DNA from 3 places in the Exiguobacterium sp. s95 genome. Region 1 is predicted to be linked to each of the others. Evidence: riboswitches for the same ligand, from Rfam matches in the RefSeq annotation. Region 1 holds a riboswitch; each other region holds the start of a gene.
The links. A riboswitch is a leader RNA that binds a small molecule or an ion and turns the genes downstream of it on or off. The one in region 1 is predicted to bind S-adenosylmethionine.

Region 1 (10,533 bases):
GTTCGCCTGCACTTGATCGCCTTGAATCGTCCACATCTGATACAACTCGCCTTCTTTAAGCGGTGGCAAGTCTTTCAATTGAACGAGCATGTATTCTTTATCGTCTTTCGTAAAGATCATGCTCGATCCTTGAATCGAAGCCGTACTCTCGAAGTTTCCCATGCCATTCACTTCATCCAGCGCTAACGCTTCTGTTTGTTCTGGTTCATCTTGCGCTAAGAAATAGGCGTTCGCTCCAAGCGATAATAAGAGAACCGCTGCAATGCTCATTAACCAACCGAGTGGGACTTTTCGTCTCGTTTGCTTTTTCGCACGTTTTGTCTCGAGTTCCGAGGCATGTTCCGGTGTCGGCTGTGTTGTTTTCACAATGTTAGGCGCTTCTTGATCCGTCTCGTTTGACGAAGCAAGGACTTCTCCTAAGATTCTTGATTTCATCCCAGCCGGTACCGGTCGTTCTGGAAGTGATTCCGCGATGGGAAGCATCAATTCTTCCATTTCTTGTAGCGCCTGCTTGCAGTCGTCACAAGTCGCAAGATGTGCTTCGAACGCGTCTCGATCGGCTGCAGATAACGTTCCATTAAAGTAATCAATTAAATCATGACAACGTTCTTCCATCAACGTGCCCTCCCTTCCAATAATTTTCGTAACGCTTGAATCGCACTCCTTATCCTCGTCTTCACCGTTCCGAGGGGCAATTCGAGCTGATCTGAGATTTGTTGTTGCGTTAACCCTTTAAAATAGACAAGCTCAATTAATTCTTGTTGCTCCGGTTTCAATGCTTGGACCGCTTCACGTACTTCAGAAGCGGTTTCCCGTTCGACGACCGTTCGTTCGACCGGTTCATCAAACCCACCGTCTCGTTCTTCAATTTCAATTGTCGGTTGTCGCTTTTCACGCCGTAAACAATCAAGCGCAGCATTTCGGGTAATCGTCAACACCCACGAAGAAAACTTTCCTTTCTCCGTATTGAAGTCAACACGTCCATTCCATATCTTCATCCAGACTTCTTGAATAACTTCTTCAGATAATCGATCGTTGTTCGTAAAGCGATGTGCGAATGAAAACAACAGCCTCTCGTATTTATCATATAACGTTTCAAGAGCCTGTTCATCTCCTCCACGCATCTGATGATAAAGCGATTCATCGGATTGAGTATGCATCCTTCTCCCCCTTGTGATTAGTCAGCCTTATCATATAGTATACGCAAGCTGACGCAAAATCGTTTTAGTTTTCTTTCGTTATTTTGATTATTTTTCTCCACCACATCCATATTCCCTGTTCTATCAAAAAATATAGCTGAAAAATCGATTGAATTGACAGAAATACCATGATGGGCATAGCATGAAGGTATCGAGAATACGTGTTGCATCTTAGAATGGAGGAAAACGAATGGATTACGATCAAAAGATGAAAAATCGGGTCAGTCGGATTGAAGGACAACTGCGCGGTATCTTACGGATGATGGAAGAAGGTCAAGATTGTCGTGACGTCATCACTCAGTTATCCGCTGCACGGTCAGCAATGGACCGGACGATCGGTGTCGTCGTTAGCTCAAACTTGATTGAATGTGTCAAAGAGGCTGAAGCCAGTGGTGAGGGACAAACAGAAGACTTAGTTAAGGAAGCTGTCAGTCTTCTTGTCAAAAGCCGTTAATTTAAAGGATGGTCTTCATTTCGGTAAACTTCCGAGCTGAAGACCTTTTTTAATAGAATCGATTGAATTTTCGAGCGGACGTTTTAGATTAAAGTAAAACAGGTACATTTACTGTGGATACTATGATTCATTTTAGATCACGACACAAACGACTCATATCGCTCTCTTCATTAAGATAGCAATGGTAATTTGTCTTTACTTGATTGATTCAAGCAAGACCATACGTAGGAGGAACATATATGACAGTCTCACTTTTTATTGATGTAGCATGTAAAACAGGCGAATCGCCTGTCTATGACGCCAAAACGAAACGCTTTTATTTCGTCGACATTCCAAACAAGCTGTTCTTTTCATATGATTTGACGACTGAGGCCTTGAAGCCGTTCCAGGTACCGAGCGCGATCACTTCAATCGCTTTAACTGATGCCCCTGATTTTCTCCGGGTGACTTCAGAACATGGTTTCGGAACATTCGATCTGAAAGAAGGTCATCTCTCACTCGAAACGAAGTTGACGATGCCCGACTCGGACCGGATGAACGACGGTAAACTCGATCCATCTGCGCAGTATGTAGCCGGTAGCATCAATGAAGAGGACGGGGAAACGGCCAGTCTCTACCGTTTGCGTCACGATGGCTCGATTGATGTCTTGCTCGAAAGCCTCACGAACTCAAATGGTCTCGTCTGGTCAGAGGACGGAACGACGCTGTACCATATCGACACACCGACTAAAAAAGTCTACGCCTTTGACTATGCACCCGATCAGCCCTTGACGAATCGCCGCGTAGCAATCGATTTAGAAGAAGAAGATGGTTTTCCGGACGGCATGACGAAAGACCGGGATGGACATGTTTTCATCGCGCATTATGCCGGTTCTTGCATCACACGTTGGAATCTTGAAACGGGTGAGAAGCTCGCACACATCGAGTTCCCGGTTGCAAATCCGACGTGCCCAATCGCTTATGAAGATCGTCTGCTCGTCACGACAGCGGCAGATGGAGACGATTCTGCGCATGCTGGTGCCGTCTTCGAAGTCACGTATTAATTTTTGTTTACTCCTCGGTCCAGTCGAGGAGTTTTTTTGTAGACGTCTGTACTAAAACAGGTGATACTAAAGTATCGACGATTATTTTAACGAGGGAGTGAAACGCTATGCGGATCTCAACGATTGAACGACTCCATCAATTACAGACGACACCATCTTTTTTCCCGGTCAACTGTTACCTTTTTGAAGAAGCCGACAGCCTGACCTTGATTGATACCGGGATTTCACTGAACGCCAAAGCAATCCATCGCGTCATCAAGTCCCATCACAAACCGTTACGTTCCATCATCTTGACGCATGCCCACGCTGATCATGTCGGTTCACTCGACTTCTTAGCGAATGCCTTTCCACTCGCCGAAGTGGCAATCAGTTACCGCGACGCAGCGCTTCTTAGCGGTGACGAATCGCTTCGTGAAGGAGAGACGACACCCTTAAAAGGGGGCATCCCGAAAAACATCAAGACACGACCAGACCGTCTGCTTGAAAGCGGCCAACAAGTCGGAAGCCTGAGCGTCATTACGTCTCCCGGACACACCCCGGGCTCGATTTCCTTATGGCATGAAGGCAGTCGGACGTTGATTGCCGGAGATGCCTTCCAAACACAAGGCGGAATCGCTGTTTCCGGCGATACGCGCTGGCAGTTCCCGTTCCCTGCTCTAGCGACTTGGGATAAAGACGTCGCCTTGAAGTCCGCCCATCAATTGACGGAACTGACGCCCGACATCCTTGCGACTGGACATGGTCCTCTCGTTCTCGCACCGAGCTATGAAATGCGTGAAGCTGTCGATCGGTTTGAACAATTGTTAAAACGCTGATCCCACAACAATCTACCGAACCCTTTACCTTGCTTAAAAAGCAGGAAGTGCGGGAGGTAAAAGCGTAAGTATAGACAATTCATGCAGCCGATTTAGAGCGCAATCCGTCTTGAATCGCATTAAACCGAAAAAAGCAATCGTTCGCGCCCCTGTCGCTTTGAAGACGAGACGAGGAACTGATCGCATCTAGACATAGCGTATTCACTTCTCGCACACGTTTTTCTACACGCTCAAAGGGTCTGACTCAAAAGCGGGAACCACTCTCGATTAAAAGGAATCAGGACTTTTTCCATACGTATCTCAGTCAAACACTCAACTATCTGAAACAATAAACATTTGTACAGATATGGCCGATGATCCCGTCAAAAGTGGGTCATCGGCCATTTACTTAATGGAGGACGGGAACGTTCATCCTCGACCCCTGTGGGAAAAGGTAGCGCGATTCGCGGTGAGGATAACAAAACCGTCCGTCACTCTGATTGATGTTGGAGCGACTCTTGAGTCAGCTCCTTCTTTTTTCATCAGCCCGTTCGAAATCAGCGGGACCTAACTCTTGTCATGACCCTCGATCAGAATGTTCCTCAAAACCACGGCACTTTTTCTAGCGTGTCACTTTCTTGTATTTTCCTAAGATGAGACCCTTCACTATTTCACCGACTCGTTTGGTACAGACGCGCCTCATAGGGCTGTAAGATCTCACTTGCACTCTCTTCATAGTTCGAGAGAAGTAACTGTTCATTCGGTAAGGCGAATGTCGTTTCGACCTGTTCATCATGGACGTTCAAGACGATTCGCCACGTCACCCCTGCGAATTCCCGTTCATATACGTAAAGATAAGGATCCTGAATCGCCAAATCACGATACACGCCATACACCATGACAGGATGTTCTTTTCGTAATTGAATCAACTCCCGGTAAAACGCGAGAACCGATTGCGGATCCTGTTCAGCTGCCTGCACGTTGATTGTTTTATAGTTCGGATTGACCGTCATCCATGGTGCCCCTGTCGTAAATCCGCCTGCCCGGCTATCATCCCATTGCATCGGTGTCCGCGAATTATCCCGCGCCCGTAGCTGCATCGATGACAAGACAGTGCCACTCGGCTCTCCCGCTGCGACGCGCTCCTCGTAACGATTACGGAAGGCGACGTCTTGGTACAGAGAAGCATCCGAGAAACGAATACCCGTCATCCCGATTTCTTCTCCTTGATAGACATACGGGATACCCGGTAACGTGTGTAGCATCAAGCCGAGTAACTTGGCGCTCTCGACACGATAGCACTCGCTACCGAAGCGCGTGACTTGTCTTGTATGATCGTGATTATTCAAAAATTGTGAAGCGACGCCTTTCGGGTACAGCGCATCATACCACCGTTTTTGAATCTGTTTATACCGCAGCAGGTCCATTTCTTCCATGTCATCGGCGACTTCGAAATGAAACAACGTCTGTAACTCCTGACGTTCTTCGCTGACATATAACAGCCCATCTTCGGGACCGACAAACGGAATCTCCCCGACCGTAAACAATTCTTTCCCCGCAAGAACTTCCTGATGCATCTCCTGTAAAAATTCATGGACTCCCGGTTGATTGCCTAAGTAGGACAAGTCAAACGGATCCTCCACATCGTCAAACGCCGCTCGTTTTTTAATCAAGTTAATGACATCCATCCGGAAACCATCGATGCCTCGGTCGATCCACCATCGCATCATCGTGTAGACAGATTGACGGACGGCAGGCTGTTCCCAGTTCAAATCAGGTTGTTCTGAAGCAAACGAATGAAAATAGTACTGTTGCCGTCCTTCATCCCACGTCCATGGACTCGGCGCAAAATACGACCGCCAATTGTTTGGTGGTGTTCCTTTTTCCCCGTCATGCCAAATGTACCAATCTGACTTATCATTCGTTTGATCACGGCGCGACTCCTCAAACCAGTGATGTTGATTACTTGTATGATTGACGACAAGATCGAGAATGATTTTTAAGCCGCGCGCATGCGCCGATTCAATCAGCTGGTCCAAATCTGCCATCGTGCCGGCTTTCTCCATGATGCCGTAATAGTCAGCGATGTCGTAACCGTTGTCGATATCAGGTGATGTATAACAGGGGTTAAGCCAAATGACATCCACCCCGAGTGAGGCGATGTAGTCAAGCTTTTCAATCACGCCCCGCAAGTCCCCCATCCCGTCTCCATTCGAGTCGTTAAAACTCCGCCAGTACACTTGATAAACGACGGCTTCTTTCCACCAGGTCCGATTCATCTTTTCCATCTCCCGTCTAGTAGTCGATCGATTACTTGTCTAGTGTATCAAGAACGTCGTCTGAAATTGGAATGTTCTTCTAATTTTTAAGGGATTTTAAAAAACCTCTTTCATTTTGACTGAAAATTCGCTATTCTTGACGACAATACCCGAAGGAGGAACAGAGATGAAACATTTCGCCCCATCGATCGCCATCGATCGCTTGCCCGATCCCGTCTTCGCAGAACTTGCCCAACGGATCGGTTCCGTCAAAGCCGCAGGACACGACGTCATCACGCTTGGTCAAGGAACACCGGACCAAACGACACCCGTACATATTCTCGATGCTTTAAAACAAGCCATCGATGATGCAAGCAATCTCCAATACCCGCCGTTTCGCGGACATGATTTCTTAAAACAGGCCGTCGCTAATTTTTATGAATCAGAATTTGGCGTGTCGGTTGATCCGGCGACAGAAGTCGCGATTTTACTCGGAAGCAAGGCCGGCATCGTCGCCCTTCCGCAGACGATCGTCAATCCCGGTGAAGGGGTCATCGTCCCGGATCCAGGTTACCCGGATTACTTATCGGGCGCAGCACTTGCCGGTGCGTATCCGATCACGCTTCCGCTTCTCGCTGAAAATAGCTTTTTGCCTGACTATGATCTCCTCGATTCGCTTGACGTCGAACGAGCCCGGATGTTGTTCCTCAACTATCCGAGTAATCCGACCGGTGCGACAGCGACGGCAGCGGCTTTTGAACAGACGGTCGCGTTCGCTGATGCACATGACATTTGCGTCGTCCATGACTTAGCGTACGGCGGGATCAGTTTCGATGGTCCGACGCGGAGTTTCCTCCAGACGGAAGGCGCTAAGCATGTCGGGATTGAGTTGTTTTCACTCTCTAAACGGTTCAACATGTCCGGCTTCCGGATTGCCTTTGCAATCGGTAATCCGTCCGTCATCGCGAGCATCGAAACATACCAGGAACACCTTTACGTCAGTGCCTTCACACCGATCCAGCATGCAGCGACGGTCGCACTTTCAAGCGACCAGACATGTGTCCGTGAACTGAGCGCCTTGTATGAGACGCGACGCGATGCGTTGTTCGGTGCATTAAACGAAATCGGCTGGGCAGGACCGGTTCCGGGTGGTTCGTTCTTCGTCTGGCTCCCTGTTCCGTCCGGCTTCACGTCACAAAGCTTCACCGATCACCTGCTCGACGAAGCGCACGTCGCCGTGACACCGGGTCATTTCTTTGGTACATACGGTGAAGGTTACGTCCGGATCAGTCTGATTGCCGATGTCGACCGACTCGTCGAGGCTGTCAAACGAATCGGGACCCTTCAGCTCTTCCAAACCGCCGTTGCCGAATAATTCTGAAAAAACGTTTGACAGATGGGAATCATTTCCGTTAAAGTAAATCCCAACAGCATAGCTACTTATCGAGAGCGACCGAGGGATTAGGCCCAACGACGTCCGGCAACCACCAGTAATGGAACGGTGCCACATCCTACAGAACTTCTTTTGTTCTGAGAGATAAGTTACGAAATTCTACAATTCGTCGCTTTTTTCTGGTTGCTCTCTAACTGGAAAAAAGCGATTTTTTTGTATAGGGAGGGAAACATCATGATTGAGTTCGCACACATCACAAAACAATTTGTCCGTGACCGTACACCGATTTTTGCATTAAACGATGTCAACTTAACGATTGAACAAGGGGAAATTTTCGGCATCATCGGTGAATCCGGCGCCGGAAAAAGTACACTCTTACGGTTGATTAACGGACTCGAGACACCGACGAGCGGTACGGTCATAGTAGACGGAGCCAATCTATCACGTGTCTCCAAAACGTCTCTCCGCAAACTCCGTCTCCGGGTCGGTATGATCTTTCAACACTTTCAACTGATTCAGTCCCGCACCGTTGCCGACAATATCGCGTTCGCCTTAAAGGCTGCCGGTGTCAAACGGCGTGAGTTCCCGAAACGGATTCAAGAATTAACGGCACTCGTCGGACTCGAAGGATTCGAGACGAACTACCCGAGCCAACTCAGTGGTGGACAAAAACAACGCGTCGGCATCGCACGAGCGCTCGCCAACAATCCAAACGTCTTACTCTGTGACGAAGCGACATCAGCGCTCGATCCCGTGACGACGCTCCAGATTCTCGATTTACTGAAAGATTTGAACGCCCGGCTCGGTTTGACGATCATCCTCATCACCCACGAAATCGACGTCGTCAAACAAATTTGTCACCGCGTCGCCGTCATGGCGCACGGTGAAGTCGTCGAAGTCGCTTCGACTTACGCCATATTTAGTCAAGCCGAACATCCGGTCACAAAACATTACGTCGATACGGCACTCCAAATCGAGTTGCCGGAACGGATTTTACGGACGACACCCGGCAAAGTCATTCGACTTCAGTTCACGGGTGAAAAAACAGGTGAGAGTACCTTATCTGAAGCCATCAAACAATTCGATATCGCAGTCAGCATCCTGCATGGGAAGGTCGACTACATTCAGGACGTCGCGTTTGGCGTCTTAATCGTCAGTTTGACGGGACCGACACTGCACGTGAATCGTGCCTTAACCTGGCTCGAGGGACAGTTGCACGCAATCGAGGTGATTCAAGATGTCGCTTGACCGGTTTACGACAATGCTTCCCGACTTAACGAAAGCACTCGGAGAGACGGCCTTCATGGTCGGCATTTCACTCGCCTTCGCCATCATCATCGGAATTCCACTCGGGATTTTATTATTCATCACCGACCGCGGACTCTTTTTCCAAAACGTTTTCATTCGAACGACGTTGGACTTCGCCATCAACATCGTCCGCTCGTTACCATTCATCATCCTACTCGTTGCTTTGATTCCATTGACGCAACTCATCACGAAGACGACGATCGGTCCCGCTGCCGCCTCGGTCAGCTTGAGCGTCGCCGCGATTCCGTTTCTCGCCCGACTCGTCGAAACCTCACTCCGTGAGATTCCACCCGGCTTGATTGAAGCAGCAGAAGCGTGCGGGGCGAAACCGCTTCGCATCATTATCAGTGTTCTCCTTCCGGAAGCATTGCCCGGAATCATTCAAGGCTTGACGTTGACCTTGATCAGTCTGATCGGATTCTCAGCGATGGCAGGGATTGTCGGTGGCGGCGGAATTGGTGACCTCGCGATCCGGTTCGGTTATTACCGGTACGATAACGTCGTCATGATCATGACGATCGTCGTGCTTGTCGTCATCATTCAAGTCATTCAGGCACTCGGCAACCGGTTCGCACGTGTCGCCGATAAACGATAACTTACAAATAGAGAACGCAAGGGAGAGATTACGATGAAAAAACGCTATGCCTTTTTAGCAACAGGATTATTAGGAGCAAGCATCTTAGCCGGATGCGGTGACAGCAGTGCAAATGAAGAAACGAAGTCCATCAAAATCGGGGCGACGAGTGGTCCGTATAGCGATATGGTCAAAGAAGCGATTCAACCGGGACTCGAAAAGAAAGGCTACAAAGTCGAAATCGTCGAATTCAGTGATTACATTCAACCGAACCTTGCCCTCGGGAGCGGTGATATCGATGCCAACCTGTTCCAGCACTCGATTTATTTAAAAACGTTTGCGAAAGAAAAAAATCTCGATCTCACAGGGTTGATCACTGTCCCAACCGCACCGATGGGATTATACAGCAAGTCCTATAAAACGTTGGACGATGTCAAAGAAGGTGCTGAAGTCGCGACACCGAACGATCCGACGAACCAGGCACGTGCTTTGAACCTGTTAGCGGATCAAGGTTGGATTGAACTAAAAGCAGATACCGATCCATTGACCGTCTCAGAAAAGGACATCATCAAAAATCCAAAGAAACTCGTCATCAAACCGCTTGAAGCCGCTCAGCTCCCACGCGCTGTCGAAAGTGTTGATATTTCAGCTGTTCCCGGAAATTTCGCACTTGCTGCGAAGTTCGACTTACTCGATGCACTCGCACTCGAGACGATGAACGAGCAGTACCGCAACTTAGTCGCTGTTAAGACAAGTGACGAAGACAAACAACTGGCCAAAGACTTAACCGCTGTCGTCAAATCGGATGATTTTAATGAAGTGATCGAAAAATCATTCAAAGGATTCAGCAAACCAGACTGGGCGAATTGAGCAGGAGTGTCTGTCTGACTTTTACGCAAACACCTTCGTCTTGCCACTTCTTAAAAGGGTAAACGCCATAAAAAACCGGACGGCTCCACCTCCTTTCAATAACAGGGGTGGGCCGTCCGTTTTTTCGATAGTATCTCTGTTACTCGTCGCTCCCCTCTTCCCGAATCGCAGCCTTTCTCAGGTCTTCTTCCATTAGAAAGCCTAAAAAGATTTGCTTCCACGTGACTCCTACGGGAAAAAGCGCAAGGCTTGCTTGCGCCTCGCCCGAGGAAAGCACGAGAAGCAGGAATCTTTTCGCCTCTTAACATTCATTTCCACCGACTGACACCACATATTTTCTGATTCGTAGAATGCGTCGCCCATCCTTCCCAAATCGTCTCCGAGCGGCAAGCCTTCGCGCCGCTTCGTTTCACTGCAGGGTTGCGCTTGCTTGCTCTTTCGCTCGAAAGCGATTCGTGTCAGGAAACGCGACGCATCACAGGATTTCTAGTATCTCCTTCTATATAGAAAAGCTAAAAAAGATTCACTTCATCGTGACTCCTACGGGAAAAAGCGCAAGGCTCGCTTGCGCTGTCAGAGGCAGGCGAGACCCTGCATCTTGACCTGTAAGGGAAAGAGGCAACGGCTTGCGCCTCGCCCG
Region 2 (10,533 bases), on a different contig from region 1:
CACCACTCTTTTCTGCTGACGTCGCCTACAGTCGTCCGGCGAGTCACTTAAGCAAAGGAACGAAATTGATCGGATTAAAATCGATTGATGATGACTTTTGGCAAGTCCGTCTACCGAATGGTCAAACGGGTTACGTCCTCAATCCTTATATCGGAACGAGCAAACCGGATATGCGGTATAACGAGCAAGCCATCAATCGTTCAAAAGTCTATACGGTCAAAGCAACGACTTCATTTTATGACACACCTGCCAGTCCAAAAAGTGCCGGGTTGGTCGAAAAAGGCAAGCGTGTGTATCCGCGTTACCGCGTCGGTAATTTCTATGTCATTCAGTCCGGCTGGACGCCCGTCTACATCCCGGTGACGGCCCTTACAGTGACGAGCGAAACAAAAGTTGACAAGAAAAATAATTCACGTGGCGAAAAGTTGATTCAAGCTGCTGTTGCCCATATCGGTACTCCGTACACATGGGGATCACAAAACGTGGCGAATGGTGGATTCGATTGTTCCGGATTGATTCATTATGCGACGAACCAAGCCGGAAAATACGGCGGACGGACGAATGTCCGCGGTTACTGGTACGGAGCGTTCTTTACAAATCAACGCACAAGTATCAGTTCCGGAAAACGCTCGGATATCGTCTTCTTCGAAAACACGTATACGGATGGCCCCTCGCATATCGGGATCATGTTAGATAGTAAACACTTCATTCATGCCGGAGGATCACAACTGCAAATCAGTTCAATTTACGAGCCGCACTGGCGTGAGCACTTCCTCGGTTTCAAATCAATGTAATGATTAAAAAAACGGACCTTCCCTAACCCGGGAGGTCCGCTTCTTTTAGCTAACATTAAAATGTCATTTCCGCATATTTCGTAACTTGGCGATCGATTAAGTACAATTCGATTTGTTCGCGATACGCTTTATAGTGGTCTGACGCAATATGCGCTTCTAACGCTTCTTCATCTTGATAGACTTCATACAGCATGAACTGATGTTCATCTTCAATCGATTGATGTAAGCTATAACGCAAGCACCCCGGCTCGTTTTGTGAAGCTTTGTAGACCGTACTTAAAATCGGAAAGACTTGATCGGCTAAACCTGCTTTGACTGTGATGACCGCGTTGACAATCATTTCTCCCATGACTTGTTTTCCTCCTCATCATTCATTACTCCTATCTGTACCCGTTTTATAGAAAGTCATACCTCAAAAACCTGAAAGGATGATTATGATGCAACAGCAACTCTTCACTCAACTCGATCAACTCGAACAACAAATCATTGAAAGACGTCGTGATCTGCACCGTCACCCGGAACTCTCTTTTCAAGAAGTGCGGACACCAAACGCCATCGCCTCATTTTATGATGAGCTTGGTCTCCCTTACCGCAGGAACGTCGGTGGTAGCGGGATCGTCGCGACCCTCAAAGGAAAACATCCTGGAAAGACCATCGCCATTCGGGCCGATTTCGATGCCCTGCCACTGCAGGAGGAAACGGATCTCGCCTTCCGTTCGATTCATCCGGGTGTCATGCATGCGTGTGGACATGACGGACATACGGCGATTGCACTCGGTCTTGCCTCGGCCTTTACAGCACTGCAAGAAGACCTTCACGGAACAATCGTATTCATTCATCAACACGGGGAAGAAGTCTTCCCGGGTGGTGCCATTCAAATGATTGAAGACGGCTGTCTTGACGGGGTCGATGCAATTTTCGGTACGCATCTCGAAAATGACTTACCTGTCGGAACAATTGGCTATCACGCAGGACATACGCTGTGCGCCATAGATGAATTCGAAATCGTCGTCCACGGACAGGGTGGTCATGCGCAAGCCCCTCATAAAACACAAGATGCACTCGTCGCCGGGGCACAACTCGTCTGTAATCTCCAACACCTCGTCAGTCGGCGCGTTGATCCGTTTTCACCTGCCATCATCGCAATCGGTTCATTCCACGCCGGAACGGCTCCGAACATCGTTACTGGTGAGGCACGGATTGTCGGAGAAATTCGAACATTTGACGAAGCGCTGCGTCACCAGTTACGACAGCAGGTCGATTTGGTTGCCCGGACGACGTGTGCCGGAATCGGTGCGAGCTATTCCATCGACTTTACGACGGGTTATCCTTCCCTTTGGAATCATCCGGTAGAAACAAATCTCGTTAAAGAAGCGACGGCTTTCTTAGGTGAGGCATCTGTCAAAGAACTCAAACCGATGATGGCAGCCGATGATTTCGCCTATTATTTAGAGCGTATCCCAGGAAGCTACTTCTTTACGGGGTCCGCCAAAACGGATGGGAGTACGATTTATCCGCAACATCACCCGAAATATGAAATCGATGAACAGGCATTGCTCATCGGCGCAAAAGCCTTAGGTGCAACCGTCCTGCATGCTTTAGAATCTTAAGGATTGACTTTGTCGTTTTAGAGATGCTATTATCACATCAATGATAACGAATTTAATCAACTTCATATAACACTTATCAAGAGTGGACTGAGAGATCTGGATCGATGACGTCCCAGCAACCTGCCTTCAGTGGCAAGGTGCTACGACCAGCAAAGCGCAAGCTTTGGTTGATAAAAAGCGACGACTCCTTTTGCAACCAAGCAAAGGAGTCGTTTTCGTTTTCTCGCTGTCAGAGCACGAATGATTATAGGGCGACTACCGCCAGCGGAAAGGACGAGATATAGATGGAAAAAGCAACATTCGCAGGAGGCTGTTTCTGGTGCATGGTGACACCATTCGAAGAACTGCCCGGTATTCACGGAATTGTTTCCGGTTATACAGGAGGACAAATCGAAAATCCGACATACGAACAAATAAAAACAGGCACGACCGGTCATTCGGAGGTCGTCGAGATTACATTTGATCCGGCGTTATTCTCATACGAGCGGTTACTCGAACTTTACTGGCCGCAAACGGATCCGACTGACGCCGGCGGACAGTTCCAGGACCGTGGGACACAATACGCACCTGCCATCTTTTATCATACGGAAGAACAGCGCCTTGCTGCGATTGCTTCACGTGACGCGCTTGCTGCGAGCAATCGCTTTAAGCAACCGATCGTCACACGAATCGAAGCGGCACAAGCCTTCTACCCAGCAGAAGACTATCATCAAAACTTCCACAAAAAGAATCCGGAGCACTACAAAAAAGACCGGAAAGCATCCGGTCGCGATGAATTCATCGATGTGGCTTGGAAAGAAGAAGTATCTGTCTAAACTAAAAAAAGCCCGCTCTTCGCGTGGGCTTTTTTGTTTGCAAATAAACGCTTATGAAGAGTGAGTATGCTATAACGAAAGACAATCAGTTTGCGCTTCCCTGTTTCGCCTCGTCTTCAAAGCGATTCGAGACAGATTGTGCTCTAACACTACTCTATGATTTTCTCTGCGGTACACCCTGAAAGCTTCGTTTTTCGTTGACTCCTACGGGAAAAAGCGCGTGAACACGCGCTGCCAAGAGGCTGGCAAGACCCTGCTCGTTGTCCGTGAGGTCAAGGAGCAACGGCTTGCGCCTCGCCCGAGGAAAGCAACGAAAAGAACGAATCTTTCATTCCACAACTACTGATTCGTCTTCGCGCTAAAAAATCGACTTTATACTGCCAGAGTTAACCGTAAGAATTACGATACCTTTTCCGACAACTCATCCGAAGATTCGATTTCTACGACTTGATATCGTTTCAACACAAAAATACCGGCTAGCATCACAAGCAATCCAGCGACTTGTCCGAGCGAAAGCTCAAGTTCCGGTAAACCGAACCAACCGAACAAGTCGACACATAATGCAAAACTCAGTTGCGAAATCAAGACGACCGAAATCGCAATCGATGGACCGAGCAACTGAATCCCGCGCATCACACAAAATACGACACCGACACCGACCAGACCACCGAATAAATAAAGCGGTTCGACCGTTTGAATGTTCGAGAATGTGCCACCCCGAAATACGAGTAGCGCAAACAGTGAACCGATGAACCCGACAAAAAAGACGAGGGTCGTCGTCGCCCATGCCCCGAACGCATGACTCATCCGTGCATTCAATACCGTCTGTAAACTAATCATCATTCCTGCCGTAATCGCACAAAACATACCTAGTCCCATGCTAGCCCCTCCTTATTCGTAACTATTTCCGTTCGCTTTTTCTTTAATCCGCTCTACATCTAAAATAATGATTTTCCCGCGTCGTCTCGCCAAGATTTCTTCTTCACAAAGTGTTGAGATGATACGGTTTAAATGACGGTAACTCGTCCCGAGCCAATCGGCGACGTCATGGAGATTCGACGTTCGCATCTCTTGATAAAACAGACTGTCGGAAACGTCCGAGGTAATCGATAACAGATATCCGGCAAATCGTTCTTCGACCGAATAGAGGACATGAAATGATGCTGATTTCGAGTCCGCGTACCACTTGGTCGTAATGACCCGCAGTAAAAATTGTAAAAAGGTGTTCGTCGTATTGTGCTCACGTAAGATCGCATACGGAATGCTGAGTGCCACGACGTCCGTAATCACCTCGATGGTATTCAAGACTTCCCGTTGATTGATATATTCCGCATCACCAATCACCGTCATCGCCTTTTTAAAGCGTAAAATCCGTTGTTTCCCTTCAGCCGATGCTGCAGAGATTTTAATTTTTCCTTCGACGATGAAATACATCCGGTCAATCGGTTCACCCGTCACACATAACAGGTCCCCTTCCGAAAACGTTTCGATGCGTAAATAGCCTTTACTGGTCTCCGTAAAAATATCCGCTAAGTCGTACTGTTTTAAATAGGTCTCAATCGTCTGCATAGGCCCTCCCTTTAGGACAGTGAAAAAATCGCAACTCCGGCAAGCATCAAACTGATCCCGATCCACTGTCCCCGGTTACTCCTTTTTTTGATGACACCAAACCAGCCGTTCAAATCAATCACGAATGCACATAAAATTTGTGCGACGAGCAACAAACACATCGCCCACGTCATGCCAAGTAACTGAATCGACGTCAGTTCGGTCACGACGACGAGTACGCCAAGCAATCCGCCACTGGCATAGAGGAGCGGAAGCTGTCGAAAACCGCCGATTTTCCGGTCACGAACCACACTATAAATCGCTAAGCACCCCATCAATCCGACGAAATGAACGATCGTCACCGAAAACCACGGACCAATGGCATCTCCTAAACGGGCATTAAAAATCCCCTGCAACGCAATGAATAGTCCACTCATTAATGCGAATATAACTCCCTGCACTTTAAGGCACCTCCTTTTGTTTCTTCTGTTATGAGTAGACACTATTTTCACCTTATCTGAAAAGGACAAATGTCCCATTTTAAAAAATTGTATAAAAAAAGACGGATTGCCCGTCTTCAGCGTGTAGATAATCGATTAAGAGGCGTAACCATGCGATATCGGGATGCAATCCGTTCGCGCTTCCCCGTCTCGCCTCGTCTTCAAAGCGGTATCACCTAAAAAGCGTCACGTTTCGTTGACTCCTACGGGGAAAGCAACGAATAACGACGCTTGATCTCCCGATCGCACGTTGTCTACAGTCCGAAGGCGGATTGTTCGTCTTCCCAGGAACAATCCGCCTTACTGATTACTGATCCATTACATATAATCGGCCCGCACCCGTTCAATTTGCGTATACGCTTCCTGTTGCATCCGCTCGAATAATTCAGATACGGTCGGAATATCTGTAACGAGACCAGACACGAGACCGGCGTTGACATACCCGTTGACCTCGTCACCATCGACCGCACCCGTCACGTGATACGCTTCTGTCGTCTTCGCGTTAAACTCATCAAGCGATGAAACACCTTGTAGTGCAGCAACGTACGGTCCATTTAACACACGCCGGACACGGCCGACGGAACGACCGATGATTCGTGTCTCAAGATCCGTTGCTTCTACGAGATGGTTCTTGTAGTTCGCATGAACAGCTGCTTCTTGCGTCGCAATCAGCCGCGTACCGAGTTGAACACCGGATGCACCAAGCATCCAAGCGGCTGCAAGGCCACGACCGTCTCCAATTCCACCAGCCGCGATGACGGGAAGCGTGACCTGATCCACGATTTGCGGAACCAGTGTCAGCGTCGTCAGCTCGAGCGGTGAATTGATACCTGCCGCTTCCACACCTTCTGCAACAAGCAAATCGACCCCGGCCGTTTCTGCCTTTAATGCATGTTTGACTGACGCGATGACCGCAATCGTCGTAATTCCGGCCGTCCGTAAACGTTCAGTATAGGGTGCTGGGTTTCCGGCTGATAAGGACACGACCGGAATCTGTTCTGCTATCGCTAATTCAATCAGGGCTTCCGTATGCGGCGAGACACCAATCGCAATGTTCAAGGCAATCGAATGCGTTGTTAATTGACGGGTCTGCTCAATCAAACGGCGCATTTCTTCCGGCGAACGTGTGCCACAACCGAGTGTTCCTAAACCACCGGCATTCGAGACGGCTGCCGTTAAGGCAGCATGACTGACATTTCCCATTCCGCCTTGGATGATTGGAACGCGGATTTGCAGTAACTCACATAATCGGGACATCGTCTTCCTCCAATCTGCTGTTTAAGAATGGTATACTAAGTAAGACTGAATTGAAATTCATTAATCGGAAAAGAGGGATTTTTATGAATATTCCATATCGTGATACGACACCTAGACTTGCGGAGACCGTCTTCGTGGCGCCGGGAGCATTCTTAATCGGTGACGTAACGATCGGTGAAGAGTCAACGGTTTGGTTCAACGCCGTATTACGCGGGGACGAAGGACCGATTACAATCGGGAAGCGTTGCAGCATCCAGGACAACGCGACGATTCATTTATACGAAGGGGCACCTGTCATCGTCGAAGACGAGGTGACGGTCGGACATAATGCGATTCTCCATGGCTGTCGCATCGGTCGCAGATCGATCGTCGGCATGGGGGCGACGGTCCTTGATCACGCCGAAATCGGTGAAGAATGTATCATCGGCGCCAATACGTTGATTCCCCCGGGCAAGAAGTTCCCGCCCCGCTCCTTGATTGTCGGGTCCCCCGGTAAAGTCGTGCGGCAGTTGACACCAGCTGATCTCGAGATGATTCAGGAATCAATCGACTCCTATGTTGATAAAGGTTACGCCTTCCGGGAACAGCTCGGACAATAACTGTTTTCCACATGCGAAAAGTGAACTTCCAGAAGACCGGAGTTCACCTGTAATAGATTCATTTCTCAATTGACGCTACGGTCGTAAGCACAAGGTTACTTGCGCTTACGACCGCTCCGCAAACAATGGATGCTCCGACGCATCGTAGTCAGCACTTTTTTGTGTCACGTCGTGTGTCTCTTTGAAAATCGACTCAAAAAATCGGCTGGCCGGTGCCGCAAGCAGGCGATAGTATTGTTCGAACAATACTGCCGCATGGTGTCCGTTCCAGGCATCCGGAAGTAATTCTTGCGGCAGACCAGGATCCGTAAACAAAAACTTCCGGTATTCATGGACGAGCTTCGTCCGTTCGACAAAACACTGTTCCTCATCCATCTCTCCGAGTTGGATTTGGCTTTGGTGGACGATGTAACGCCGGCTGTACTCAACGATGAATGCTTCGTACCGCGCTTGCAACTCGTCGAGCGGAAAAGCACGTTCGACGAGCGATTGATCTTGTTGCGGTCCGTGGTATTCACCGACAAAAAAATCAACGTATTCGGTAATCTGATACGCCTCGATCAGACGTGTCGCTTCTTTTTCAAGCGGGTTCGGAGAAATCCAGACCCCGTTTGATAAGTTACCGAAACCACTCCACGTCAGTTCCTTCCGCAACTCATCCCGAATCTGACGTTTTTCCTCCGGAATCGTATACATCAATGTCCGCCATTTCCCATCCCAGACGTGTGGCGTCGACTTGTAAATCCGCCGCGCCGCCTCTTCCATCCGTTCGACCCCACGGTCCGTCAGCGAATAAAAACTTTTTGTCCCTTGTTTTTCAGAAATCAACCATCCTTGCTTGACCATTCGTGAAACGGCAACGCGAACGGCTTGTTCGTTATGTCCGAACTCCTTCAACAACCGAATCAGACTTCCCACCCAAACCTGATTCCCGTAGTGCCGGATGTAATCGCCATAAATCGTAAAAATCATCGATTGGGTATTCGCACTCATGTCATTCACTCTCTCTTTGATATAACGTTTTTTTGTGTACCGTTAGTATACGTGTTATTTCAGGTGGCGACCATCCTCATCTCCCTTGAAACTGCGGTGTTCGCTTCTCAGCAAAGGCGCGGAGTGCTTCAAGCCGGTCCTCGGTCGGAATGACTGCCTCATAGGCTTCCGTTTCAAGTCGTAAGCCGTCAGCGAGCGACACATTCATTCCGCCATCGATCGCTTGTTTCGCCTGACGAATGGCAATCGGCCCATTGCGGAGCATCGCTGCTGCCAGTTCAAAGCAAGCCGGTAACAACGCATCCTTTGTCGCGACGACTTGCGAGACGAGCCCGTATCGTTCTGCCGTCTCGGCATCAATTTTCTTCGCCGTAAAGATCAGTTCTTTCGCCCGTGTCTCCCCAATCAGACGCGGAAGGCGTTGCGTCCCACCTGCTCCCGGGATGATACCAAAGCTCGTTTCCGTCAGACCGACCAACGCGCCGTCGACGATGATCCGGAAATCGCAGGCAAGCATCCACTCAAATCCCCCGCCAAGCGCGTGACCGTTAACTGCTGCAATCGTCGGTTGAGGCAACGCCGCGATGCTCGCAAAGACTTCACGGATTGCCAGCACATTCCGCCGGACTTCTGTTTCATTCAGTGTCACCCGCTCTTTTAAGTCAGCACCGGCACTAAACGCTTTCCCTGTCCCGGTAAATACGACGACCCGGACCGATTCGTCCGTTTTGACGGCATCCACAAGTTCCTGTAGCTCGACCAGCGTCGGATAATCAAAACAATTCATCCGTTCCGGACGATCAATCCGAATCAGCGCAAGTTGTCCACTTCGTTCAAAATGAATCATGTCAGTCCCTCCCGTTCGACTATCAAGGCGATTCCTTGTCCGACCCCGACACACATCGTCGCCAGCCCGTACGTCCGGTTCGTCCGCTTCATTTCATGCAACAAGGTCGTCAAAATCCGGGCACCACTTGCACCGAGTGGATGACCGAAAGCGATCGCCCCTCCGTTGACATTGACCTTGTCTGCATCAAGACCAAGTTCGGCAATACAGGCTAAACTTTGTGCCGCAAATGCTTCATTCAGTTCAATCAGGTCGAGTTGCTCGATTGTCAGTCCTGCGCGCCGTAACGCTTTTTTTGTCGCGTCAATCGGACCAATCCCCATGACGGCAGGTTCGACACCTGCCGTCGCACTCGCCCGGTAAAACCCGAGCGGCGTCAGTCCAAGCTCGCGTGCGTGTTCTTCGCTCATCAACAGCAAGGCTGATGCACCATCATTGACACCTGACGCATTCCCCGCCGTGACCGTTCCGTTTGGAAACAATGGGCGCAATGTACCGAGCTTCTCGCGCATCGTCTCCGGTCGCGGGTGTTCATCTTGACTGACCTCAAGCATCGCTCCCCGTTTATTTGCGTAACGAACAGGAACGATTTCGTCCGCAAAACGTTGACTATCGATCGCCTGTTTTGCCCGGGACTGACTTGTATACGCGAAGTCGTCCTGGGCATCCCGGCTGATTCCGTAACGCGACGCGACATTTTCCGCCGTTTCCGGCATCGAGTCGGTTCCGTATTGTTCGGCCAGCCGTTCATTGACGAACCGCCAGCCGATTGTCGTATCGTATAACGTTTGATTGCCACGCGGGAACGCCGCATCCGGTTTCCCCATCACGAATGGAGCACGCGTCATACTTTCCGTCCCGCCGGCGATATAGACGTCGCCTTCGCCTAAGGCAATCGCCCGTGCGGCTGCGATGACAGCATCAAGTCCGGAACCGCATAGCCGATTCATCGTCGTTCCGGCGACGCTGACCGGTAAACCGGCAAGTAAGCCCGACATCCGGGCGACATTCCGATTGTCTTCGCCCGCTTGGTTGGCGTTGCCGAAAATGACTTCTTCAATTGTTTCAGGGGCAACTTGTGTATTACGGGCGAGTAAGGCTTCGATGACGACTGCTCCTAAGTCATCCGGCCGGACGTCTTTTAACGCCCCATTGTACCGTCCGATCGGTGTCCGGACGGCGTCGATGATCGCGACACGCCTCATGGTGCCTTCACCCCGCTTTTCGCATAGTCATATACTCCGCGTCCCGTCTTACGACCGAGTCGTCCCGCTTTGACGTATTGCTCGAGCAATGGAGCCGGACGGTATTTTTCTCCGAGCTTCTCATGTAAGTAACGTAAATTATGCAGGCGCGTATCGAGCCCGACTAAGTCTCCCAGTTCGAACGGTCCCATCGGATAATTTAACCCGAGCTTGATCGCCTTATCGATTTCTTCCGGCGTTCCAAGTCCTTCTTGCAGCATGTAGAAGGCTTCGTTACCAACGAGGGCACTGATCCGTGACGTGACAAACCCCGGGAATTCCTGAATGACGACCGTTTCTTTCCCCATCCGTTCGGCGACGCCCGT
Region 3 (10,533 bases), on a different contig from region 1:
TCTGCCACTGCCTCGCGATTTACGGCAAGATTCAGTTCTACAGTCATCATGCTTCCTCCCTCGTCTTACGCTTTTGTTTCGATTTCGACTTCTTCGATGCCGAGTTCTTTTTTAACCCAGTCATATCCTTCTGCTTCAAGACGGTGTGCAAGTTCTTTTCCGCCAGACATGACGATTTTTCCACCCATCATGATGTGGATGAAATCAGGCTCGATGTAGTTCAAGAGACGCTGATAGTGCGTGATGATGAGGCAACCGAACTCAGGTGAACGCATTTCGTTAACACCTTTTGCAACGACTTTAAGTGCATCGATATCAAGACCTGAATCGATTTCGTCGAGGATTGCGATTGCTGGTTTCAGCATCGTCATTTGAAGAATTTCGTTCCGTTTTTTCTCTCCGCCTGAGAAACCTTCGTTGAGGTAACGGTGTGCCATTTCGCCTGGCATTTCAAGAAGTCCCATTTGTGCGTCAAGTTGACGGATGAACTTCATGAGTGAAATTTCATCGCCTTCTTCGCGACGTGAGTTGATTGCTGAACGAAGGAAGTCAGAGTTCGTAACACCGCTGATTTCGCTTGGGTATTGCATGGCGAGGAACATTCCTGCTTGCGCACGTTCGTTAACTTCCATCTCAAGAACATCTTCTCCGTCGAGTGTGACTGATCCAGATGTTACTTCATACGTTGGGTGACCCATCAATGCAGACGCGAGTGTTGATTTACCTGTCCCGTTTGGTCCCATGACCGCGTGGATTTCGCCGCCTTTGATTTCTAAGTTAACGCCTTTCAAGATTTCTTTGCCGTCGATTGCGACGTGTAGATCTTCAATCTTCAAGTGTGAAGCCTTCATGTAGAATCCCTCCATCTATTCATTTCGTGTCTGACGATTCAGTTCACGAGAGTTACTAATTTAGTATCATTCTAATCTTAATGAATCATACCACATTATTCAAGCGTCATCGCTCATGGTTTTTTCTCAAAATGAAGCCTTTTAGTGAGAATGACTTTAAAGTGATACGACTTCTTTCTCTTCTTCCACCTTCGTTCGTCTGTGAACCCGCTGTGACAGTAAGAGCAGTGGTATTCCGAGTAATGTCAAGAGGGCTAAGCAACCAAAAATCGGCAACGGACGATCGGCGCCAAAATAAAAAAGTAATTGTCCGCCGATGACCGGTCCGATTGACTGACCAATCGATGTTAAGCCCATCGCTCCGAAATAACTGCCCCGTAATTCCGGTTTCGCAAAACTATCGGTCAAGATATCCGTCATCGTGAACATCATCACTTCCCCGCACGTGAAGATGAACATCGCACCGATCATCAACCAGACCGTTCCGGCATTCCCCATGACGAATAAACCGAACGCGACGGTCGCAATCCCGACCGTAATCGAGACGAGCGGCGACGTCTTCATCCCGAACTTCATGATCGGGTACTGGACGATTAATACGGTCACGGCATTAATCGTGATCAATAAAGCAAACAAACTAGTCCCACCGGACAGTAACGTCGTCGTCGTCAAAAATTGCGGCAACGTCGAGTTGAACTGACTGTAGCCGAGAATCCCGAAAATGATACCGGCGAGGGCAAACGTGAAAGCGACGTCCGTTTTCAACAGTTGAACCGTTGCGCCGAACGAAACTTTTTTCCCGCCGTGACTCTCTGTGATCGGATACCGCTGAAACAGGATAAAAATCGCAATCCCGTACGCGAGATAAACAAAGGCTGTTATATAGAAGGTAATCGCTGTATTGCCGGCACTGAGCAATAACGCAATCCCCGGCCCGATCGCAGCCGCGACATTGATCATCGCATAACGGATGTTGAAGACGAACAGTCGATTTTTTTCATCCGTCGTGTCACTGATCAGGGCACGGGCGGATGGTTCAAAGATGGAACGAAACACGCCGTTCAAGGCACTCAAGGTAAAGAACGCCCAAAACGTCTCGACCTGCGCCAAGGCGATGAAGACGAAAACGAAGCCGAGTGTTCCGGTCAGCATCATCGTCCGACGGCCGTAACGGTCAGACAAGGTCCCGCCGATGAAACTCATGACAAGACTCGAGACGGCTGAAATACTGAGGACCCAGCCGACATCGACCGGGCTGAACTCCAGCACCGTCGATAAATAAATCGCAAAGAATGGCATCGTGATGAACGTCCCGAGCCGTGAGAAAAATGTTCCGAGCAGGACGCCGATCGTCAGCGGATGTAACTGTCGTAAACGGTGCACCTAGAATCCCCCTTCAACTAAAAAAATAATGCATCCTTCCATTATATAGGAAGAATGCATCATTCGAGTGAATTATTTGCTGACCGGGACGACGGCCCCTTTATATTCTTTCGTAATCCAATCCTGTGTCTTTTTCTCGTGTAAGATATCGAGCAATGCCGTCACACGCTCGTCTTTTTCATCACCTTCACGCGTGACGATGATGTTGACGTATGGTGAAGACTCATCTTCAAGGGCAATTGTGTCTTCTAACGGGTTCAAACCGTTATCAATCGCGTAGTTCGTGTTGATGAGGACAGCATCGCCTTCATTGTTTTTGTACGCTTGCGGCAAGAGTGACGCTTCGATATTCGTTTTGAACTCAATGTTCTTCGGGTTTTCCGCGATATCGCTAAGCTGAGCATCTGTCGTCTTACCGTCTTTCAACTTAATTAAGCCTTCGTTTTGGAGGAACGTCAAGACACGTCCACGCTCCGCGACGTTTGAGCTCGTCAAGATCGTTGCACCTTTCGGTAACTCGTCGAGCGACTTATATTTTTTTGAGTAAACGCCGAGCGGTTCAACGTGGACGCCGCCTGCATTTTCAAATTTATAAGATTTGTTCTCTTTTTCCTGTTGCTCAAGGTACGGAACGTGTTGGAAATAGTTCGCATCGATTTCTTTTTCAGCGAGTGCCTTGTTCGGCAACACATAATCTTGGAACTTTTTGATTTCGAGTTTGTAGCCTTTTGCTTCATACTCTTTTTGAACGTGCTCTAGGATTTCAGCATGGGGAACGTTTGAAGCACCGATGACAAGTGTCTTCGCGTCGTCTCCTGACGACTCTTCCCCACATGCTGCAAGACTGACTGCTAAGACGGATACTGCTGCTGTACCGACGAATTTTTTCCAAAGTTTCATGAATAATTCCTCCCAAGTTAACTAAAAATAGTATTATCGTTTATCGATTGCTTTTACGAGCAGGTCACCAATAATTTGAATGATGAAGACGATGACGAGAATCAACAATGTCGCGATGGCGATGACATCGTTTTGAGAACGCTGGAAACCTTCGATATATGCCATGTCCCCGAGTCCTCCTCCTCCGACTACTCCGGCCATTGCCGTGTAACCGACGAGCGCGACGAGCGTGACGGTGATACCGGAGACGATTGCTGGTAGTGCTTCCGGAATCAACACTTTATAAATGATTTGGAACTTCGTTGCCCCCATCGATTCCGCTGCTTCGATGACACCTTTGTCGACTTCACGCAGTGCCAGTTCGACCATCCGCCCGTAAAACGGTGCCGCCCCAAGAATCAGTGCCGGAAGTGCCGCTGTTGGTCCTAAGAACGATCCGACGATGATGAGCGTCACTGGAATCAATAAAATCAACAATATAATAAACGGAATCGAACGGAAGATGTTGACTAAAAAGCTGAGCACGGAATACAGTGCCCGGTTCTTAAACAATAAGTCTTCATTCGTCGCATACAACAACAGACCAATGATTAAACCGAGTATGAAAGTCGCTAGACCCGCGACGGCTGTCATATAAACGGTACTGCCGGTCGCCGTCCAGACCATTTCCCAATCGAGGTCGTTAAAGAATGTCGTCATCGGTGATCCACCTCCACTTCCACGTCACTCGCTTGAAGTTTCGCGATGACCGCTTGTGTTTCATGTGCCGCACCAATCAGTTGGATGAACAACGTTCCGAGTGCACCGTCTTGCGTCTGTCCGACGTTCCCGCCGATGATATTAAATAATAAGGTCGAATCTTTCATGACTTCTGCCAGGATCGGACTTTCTGCTGTCGAACCGACGAATGTCAGCTGGACGATTTTCCCTGTCGGATAGCGCTCACGAAGTTTCGCGAACGTCAACTCGTTTTCTGTAGACGACGTCAGTTGTTTGACGAATTCTTTTGTCATCGCTTGTTTCGGATGCCGGAAGACTTCTGAAACAAGACCCTGTTCGACGATTTTTCCGGCCTCCATGACGGCGACCCGATGACAGATTTTTTGAATGACGTGCATCTCGTGTGTGATCAAGACGATCGTCAGTTTTAGTTTTTTATTGATGTCGACGAGTAACTCTAAGATCGAGTCCGTCGTTTTCGGATCAAGGGCGCTTGTCGCCTCGTCACATAATAAGACGTCCGGGTTTGATGCCAGTGCGCGGGCAATCCCGACGCGTTGTTTTTGTCCACCGGATAGTTGTGACGGATAAGCGCCTTCGCGACCGTCGAGTCCAACGAGTTGAATCAGCTCGGCGACCCGTTCTTTCCGGCGTGCTTTCGGATATCCGCCGAGTTCGAGCGGGAACATAATGTTTTCTTCGACCGTTCGTGACCAAAGCAAGTTGAAGTGCTGAAAGACCATCGAGACATTTTTCCGGACGCCGCGTAATTCTTTCGGTCGTAACGTCGTCATCTCGACACCGTCAATTTGAATCGAACCGCTTGTCGGTGCTTCTAACATGTTCAGCAGGCGAATCAAGGTTGACTTCCCTGCACCGGAATAACCAATTATCCCGAAAATTTCGCCGCGCTCAATCGTGAGATCGACGTTTGCGACAGCTTCGACTTCGCCGCGCTTCGAGCGATAAATCTTTCCTACATCCTGTAAACGAATCACTACTGTCCCTCCTAAACATAAAAAAAGTGCGCACGTTTTAGAGCAAACGCGCGCACTTTCAGTACACAAAACCATTTGCTCTCATCTTGCAGACGTTCGTCTGCTGGAATTAGCACCACTTCGGAAATAAATTCCGCGGTTGCCGGGTTTCATCGGGCCAGTCCCTCCACCACTCTTGATAAGAGTTATCGGTATTTAGTTGTTTTTAATATATTTTGAATATTAGCAGGGGTTATTTTGCTTGTCAAACAGTTTTTTCAGAAACTTTTTCGAGCAGACTGAAAGCATACGTTAAATCTTCTTTCAAATCCTCTGCATCTTCAAGTCCGACCGAGATTCGGACGAGACCATCCGTGATGCCGAGTTCCGCCCGACGTTCTGCTGGAATCGATGCATGTGTCATCCGTGCCGGAACGGAAATCAAACTTTCGACCGCCCCTAAGCTTTCAGCAAGCGTGAAGAAGTGTGATGCTTCCACAAGTTTCTCTGCATTTGCAGCTGAACCGACATCAAAGCTGATCATCCCGCCGAAACCAGTCGCTTGTTTTTGCTGGATCGTATGACCGGGATGCGAGGCGAGTCCCGGGTAGAAGATGTTCGAGACGACGTCTTGCGCTTGCAGGAAGCTGACAAGTTCATGTGCTGTCTCTTCGATCGCTTCCATCCGGATACCGAGCGTCCGCAGACCACGGACAAGCAGGAAGCTGTCTTGCGGTCCGAGAATTCCGCCCGTCGAGTTTTGGATGAAGTGGAGTTCTTCGCCGAGCGTATCATCATTGACGACGACAAGCCCTGCGACGACGTCCGAGTGTCCGCCGATGTATTTCGTTGCACTATGCAGCACGATATCTGCCCCAAGCGCGATTGGTTGTTGCAAGTATGGTGTCGCGAACGTGTTGTCGACGACGAGCTTCAAGTCGTGACGACGCGTGATGGCTGCGATCGCTTCGATGTCCGTCACTTTTAATAACGGGTTCGTCGGTGTCTCGACGTAGAGCATCTTCGTGTTGTCCTGAATCGCCGCTTCCGTCGCGCTGAGATCCGTCGTATCGACGAATGTCACTTCGATGTTGAACTTCGGTAGGACACGTTGCATCAAGCGGAACGTTCCGCCGTAGACGTCGTCCGTCATGACGATGTGGTCGCCAGACTGAAGCAGATTGAAGACAGCATGGATCGCCGCCATTCCTGATCCGAACGCGAATCCACGGACGCCTCCTTCAAGATCAGCAATCAATCGTTCGATGCTCGTCCGCGTCGGGTTTGCTGTGCGCGAGTACTCATACCCGTCTTTTAATTGACCGATTTTTTCTTGCTTATATGTGCTCGTTTGATAGATTGGCGGTGTAACGGCACCCGTTGCCTTGTCTACACCCGTTCCTCCGTGAATCAACGCTGTTTTTTTACGCATGTGTCTCGTCCACCTTTTCAAAGATTTGTTGGCTCAAATACCGTTCTGCACTGTCTGCGAAGACGGTGACAATCGTACTTCCCGGATGGCGCTGGGCGATATCGAGCGCCGCGGCGAGTGCCGCTCCTGCTGAACTGCCGACGAGTAACCCTTCACGTGCCGCCAGTTCATGGACCTTCGTAAAAGCATCCAAATCAGAAATCGTATGAATTTCATCAACTAAATCACGAGAAACGAGACTTGGCCATTTGGCTGTCCCGATTCCTTCTGTTTTATGCGGTCCGGCTGACCCTCCGTTGAGGACGGAGCCTTCCGGTTCGACGATTGCCCCTTTTGTCCCGAAGCGTTCTTTTAAGAAAGCCGTCGTTCCGGCAAACGTTCCACCTGATCCGCATCCGGCGACGAACCAGTCGATGTGACCGAGTTCCGCCACAAGCTCCGGACCAAGTGTCCGCTGATAAGTGACCGAGTTTTCTTCGTTTTCGAATTGGAGTGGCACATAACTGTTCGGAATCGTTTGTCCGAGTTCTTTTGCCTTATCGATTGCGCCTTGCATATCGAGTTCAGTCGGCGTGTTGACGACAGTCGCGCCGAGTGCCCGCATCAACGTCTGTTTCTCTTGACTGAACTTTTCCGGGACGACACAAATGACCTGTAAGTCATATTTTTTAGCGGCGAGCGCCAAACCGATGCCGGTGTTGCCGGCAGTCGGTTCGATGATCGTTCCGCCTGGTGTCACGTACCCCTGTTCGATTGCGGCATCAACGAGTTGGATACCGAGGCGGTCTTTGACGCTGCCCCCAGGGTTCATCCATTCGAGCTTCGCCAAAATCCGCGTACCAGCAGGCAAATCGAATGAAGTAATCTCGTACAGTGGCGTATTTCCGACGAGGTCGCGGACTGACTTCGCGATCATCCGAAGACGATGTCCCATTCGTCGCGACCGGCAAGCATTTTCTCGGCATAGTGCTTCGCTCCTTTAAGGTCGTGTGCGCTCGCAAACCCACATTGTGTTTCGTTTTGTGCCGGAATCACTTCAGCCGCTAAGACGTCGTTCAATGTCTTCTCGACGAGTTCACTCATTTTTTCGACTGAGTCAAAGTTCATCATCGCCATGTAGAAACCAGTCTGGCAGCCCATTGGCGAAACATCGATGACGTCGTCCGAATAGTTGCGGATGTTTTCAGCAAGTAAATGTTCGAGTGTGTGCATCGCACGCATCGGCATTTGCTCGACGTTCGGTTGTGTGAAACGAATATCATATTTGACGACTTGGTCGACTTTACCTTCTTTATAGCCTGCTACACGAATATATGGTGCTTTGACTTTCGTATGGTCCAAGTTAAAGCTTTCTACGTTCATTTTTTTGATTGTCATGATTTATTCCCCCATTTTCTCGGCTTCTATGAGCCAGACGAAGTGATTGTATTGTGTGAATGTCACGTTAAATCCGCGTGACGTAAAAATCTGTTCCATCACTGGAATCAGTGGATAAAATTCGCGTTCTAAATCTTCTGCAAGGTTGTCAAACCCTTGAGTTTTTGCTTCTGCAATCGTTTCTAGACGTGCTGCCTCAGAAACGAACATCGTATCGGCATAGACGATCTTTCCGTCTGCCGGTAAAATCGCTGCCATCAAATCGACGGCCTGTCCTTTTTCTTCATCCGTCAAATGATGAAACGCATAAGTCGAGACAAAACTTTTTGCATCTGCTGCTTCAAACGATAAGAAATGACCATCTTGAACAGCCAGCGCCGGAATTTTATTGATTAAGATGTCGCGCATTTCCGGACTTGGTTCAATTGCCAGTACCTGCTCATGACGCGCAAGCAAACGTTGCGTCAAGTTGCCTGTTCCTGCGCCAAATTCGGCAACGGGTGACATCGCTTTTTCAGCGACCGTCTCTAATATTTCGTCATAACGGCGAAAGACTTCTTTGTACTCCGGATCTTGCCCCGTTACTGTGTCGTCGTAAGATGACGCCCACTCTGTAAATACATCCATGAAACGTACTGTCATGCCTTTTCGTCCTCCGCATCCCGCTTTTAATTCCGACTAATCGGATATGAATTAAAGTATTTTTCCTTAATCGCATTGTAGCAGGGACAATTCTGATTAGCAAGGCGACAGCTTCAAAATCTTTCGGAAACAAAAAAAAGGCGTTGCCGGAGAACCGACAACACGAATAATGTGGTTAGAAATGCAACGAAGGAAAACCCAGCTCTGATGCGAACTTCTTCGTTCGTCACATCAGAGGACGGCGCCCTTTCGAACTATAAAAGCAAGATGTCACAGTAGTCAGATCGACCATTCGAATCCACCATCTCTTTTTTGAACCGCTTCGTCTTTGGGGGACGACTTAAGGGGAAACAGAAAAAAAGATTTAGGATGTCATTGAATGGTTCTAAATACGAGAAACATCAGGTTCTATACCTCTGCCAGACTTCCTATAAAAGCATTTCTAGAAGTTGATATGAATATACCATTCATAAATTGTCATTGTCAATGAATTATTGTAAATATTCCGACAATTTAACATAAAGAAAAATCATCCTATGATTTTTCTTGTTATTCTGCACAAAACGCAAAGACATTTTGGACGTTTTGGAACGCATATAACCGCTCTACGACTTGATGATCCTTTACTTTGAGTAATGCCGGCACACTCATGACTTGCGCCTGCTCTAGAAATTCAGGAATGAAATTTCCATTCGCTTTTTGGATCCATTCCTCGTCTTTCGTCGCTTCGACGATGTCGAGCATCCGACTGGCGATGGCACATGTGCCGCACATCGGTGCATAGACATACAACAACCCGTTTGCTGGTACTTCTGTTACTTCCTTCATCTTGACCCCTCCTGTTATCCAGTGCTTCTGAAGCCAGTATACAAAAAAAAGGACAGCGATGAAACAAAATCGTTTCACCCCTGTCCGTCTTACCTTAAGTATTACTCGTTAATCATTGATTTGTATGCCGCAGCATCCATCAATGCTTCAACTTGCGACTCATCTTCTAGCTCGATATCAACCATCCATGCACCTTCAAATGGTGATTCGTTAACGAGTTCTGGGGAATCGGAGAGTGATTCATTGATTGCAACGACTTTCCCTGAAATCGGTGCGTACAACTCTGAAACCGTCTTGACCGATTCAACCGAACCGAATGGCTCGTTGATTGAGATCGTATCTCCGACTTCTGGAAGCTCAACGAACACGATATCACCGAGTTCGTGCTGTGCGAAATCCGTGATTCCGATTCGTGCTTTGTTGCCTGTTACTTCGACCCATTCATGCTCTTCCGAATACCGTAGATTGTCTTTGACTTGACTCATTTGCGATTCCCCCTGTGTTCTATAGTGGACTAACGGTTTTAGTATACCAAATTCAATCGGCTTCTTAATACCATTTTCCTTGATACATCTCTTCTTTAAATCCAAGTGTGACATCTGTCCCGTCCGTGACGATTGGACGTTTCAGTAACATGCCGTCACTTGCGAGCAAAGCATACTGCTCTTCTTCCGACAAGTCGGGTAAACGATCTTTCAGACCAGCCGCACGATAGGATTGACCACTCGTGTTAAAGAATTTTTTCAGCGGTTCGCCACTTTTTTGATGGAGTTCGCGAATCGTCGCGGCACTTGGTGTCTCGTCGACGATGTGTTTGTAATCGACTTCGACGCCGTTGTTTTCAAGCGCCTTCTTCGCTTTGACACATGTACTGCACTTTGGATAGCCATACATCGTTACCATGTTTCATCACCTCACCTTTAAGACTAGCAGATGGATCAGTGTTCCTTCAAGCGCGCGAGTGCCGCATCAATTTGATCTTGATGATGGTGATCGTGGGCGATGAACGACGCGACGAACTCACGGGGACAAAAGCGCCCTTCATACGTCTGTTCATACTGCGCGTCCGTCAACCGTCCGAGTTGCGTCACGAGTTCGCTTCGAACCGCGATTGCTTTTTTCAGTAACGTCAATGCGTCGACATGATGCGCATACTCGACCGCTAACCGGTTGAATTCATCAAAGTCCGTCTCAACTAACGTCAGTCGATCGTCAGGGAGCTTCGCGACGGCATGATCGAGGTAATACCGGTCCCACAGGAACAAATGGCCGACACACTCCTGTACCGTCCATTTATCGATCGCGAGCGGCGACTGCCACTCTTCATCCGATAAACGCTCGAGCGATTTGTAGTAGTCGACTGCAAACTGAAGTTCTTTTACATCTTCACGCATCGCTATTCCCTCCTCAAAAAAATTCGCCT

Region 2: linked by a shared signal. The riboswitch ahead of msrA (peptide-methionine (S)-S-oxide reductase MsrA) and the one ahead of KNP99_RS12525 (methionine ABC transporter ATP-binding protein) in region 1 are both predicted to bind S-adenosylmethionine.
Region 3: linked by a shared signal. The riboswitch ahead of KNP99_RS05615 (methionine ABC transporter ATP-binding protein) and the one ahead of KNP99_RS12525 (methionine ABC transporter ATP-binding protein) in region 1 are both predicted to bind S-adenosylmethionine.

The regions. Positions count from the first base shown of each region.
Region 1 covers NZ_JACSMM010000008.1:119,408-129,940, reverse strand. Annotated here, with positions in the region: gene KNP99_RS12560 (anti-sigma factor) at 1-615, opposite strand, end outside; gene KNP99_RS12555 (RNA polymerase sigma factor) at 615-1,160, opposite strand; gene KNP99_RS12550 (metal-sensitive transcriptional regulator) at 1,390-1,653, shown strand; gene KNP99_RS12545 (SMP-30/gluconolactonase/LRE family protein) at 1,893-2,696, shown strand; gene KNP99_RS12540 (MBL fold metallo-hydrolase) at 2,804-3,511, shown strand; gene KNP99_RS12535 (alpha-glucosidase) at 4,162-5,769, opposite strand; gene KNP99_RS12530 (aminotransferase class I/II-fold pyridoxal phosphate-dependent enzyme) at 5,936-7,123, shown strand; SAM riboswitch class I at 7,186-7,292, shown strand; gene KNP99_RS12525 (methionine ABC transporter ATP-binding protein) at 7,376-8,389, shown strand; gene KNP99_RS12520 (methionine ABC transporter permease) at 8,379-9,044, shown strand; gene KNP99_RS12515 (MetQ/NlpA family ABC transporter substrate-binding protein) at 9,078-9,893, shown strand.
Region 2 covers NZ_JACSMM010000005.1:102,971-113,503, reverse strand. Annotated here, with positions in the region: partial or broken gene KNP99_RS10380 (C40 family peptidase) at 1-794, shown strand, start outside; gene KNP99_RS10375 (putative quinol monooxygenase) at 850-1,143, opposite strand; gene KNP99_RS10370 (M20 metallopeptidase family protein) at 1,232-2,404, shown strand; SAM riboswitch class I at 2,475-2,581, shown strand; gene msrA (peptide-methionine (S)-S-oxide reductase MsrA) at 2,689-3,219, shown strand; gene KNP99_RS10360 (DMT family transporter) at 3,619-4,098, opposite strand; gene KNP99_RS10355 (Crp/Fnr family transcriptional regulator) at 4,111-4,788, opposite strand; gene KNP99_RS10350 (DMT family transporter) at 4,800-5,228, opposite strand; gene KNP99_RS10345 (NAD(P)H-dependent flavin oxidoreductase) at 5,586-6,524, opposite strand; gene KNP99_RS10340 (gamma carbonic anhydrase family protein) at 6,608-7,123, shown strand; gene paaX (phenylacetic acid degradation operon negative regulatory protein PaaX) at 7,229-8,116, opposite strand; gene KNP99_RS10330 (enoyl-CoA hydratase-related protein) at 8,193-8,963, opposite strand; gene KNP99_RS10325 (acetyl-CoA C-acyltransferase) at 8,960-10,168, opposite strand; gene KNP99_RS10320 (3-hydroxyacyl-CoA dehydrogenase) at 10,165-10,533, opposite strand, start outside.
Region 3 covers NZ_JACSMM010000002.1:178,955-189,487, reverse strand. Annotated here, with positions in the region: gene sufD (Fe-S cluster assembly protein SufD) at 1-47, opposite strand, end outside; gene sufC (Fe-S cluster assembly ATPase SufC) at 66-851, opposite strand; gene KNP99_RS05630 (MDR family MFS transporter) at 1,008-2,234, opposite strand; gene KNP99_RS05625 (MetQ/NlpA family ABC transporter substrate-binding protein) at 2,307-3,134, opposite strand; gene KNP99_RS05620 (methionine ABC transporter permease) at 3,168-3,833, opposite strand; gene KNP99_RS05615 (methionine ABC transporter ATP-binding protein) at 3,830-4,852, opposite strand; SAM riboswitch class I at 4,931-5,037, opposite strand; gene KNP99_RS05610 (bifunctional cystathionine gamma-lyase/homocysteine desulfhydrase) at 5,097-6,263, opposite strand; gene KNP99_RS05605 (PLP-dependent cysteine synthase family protein) at 6,256-7,179, opposite strand; gene KNP99_RS05600 (S-ribosylhomocysteine lyase) at 7,176-7,640, opposite strand; gene KNP99_RS05595 (class I SAM-dependent methyltransferase) at 7,644-8,282, opposite strand; gene KNP99_RS05590 (thioredoxin family protein) at 8,832-9,110, opposite strand; gene gcvH (glycine cleavage system protein GcvH) at 9,212-9,595, opposite strand; gene KNP99_RS05580 (arsenate reductase family protein) at 9,660-10,013, opposite strand; gene KNP99_RS05575 (DinB family protein) at 10,049-10,504, opposite strand.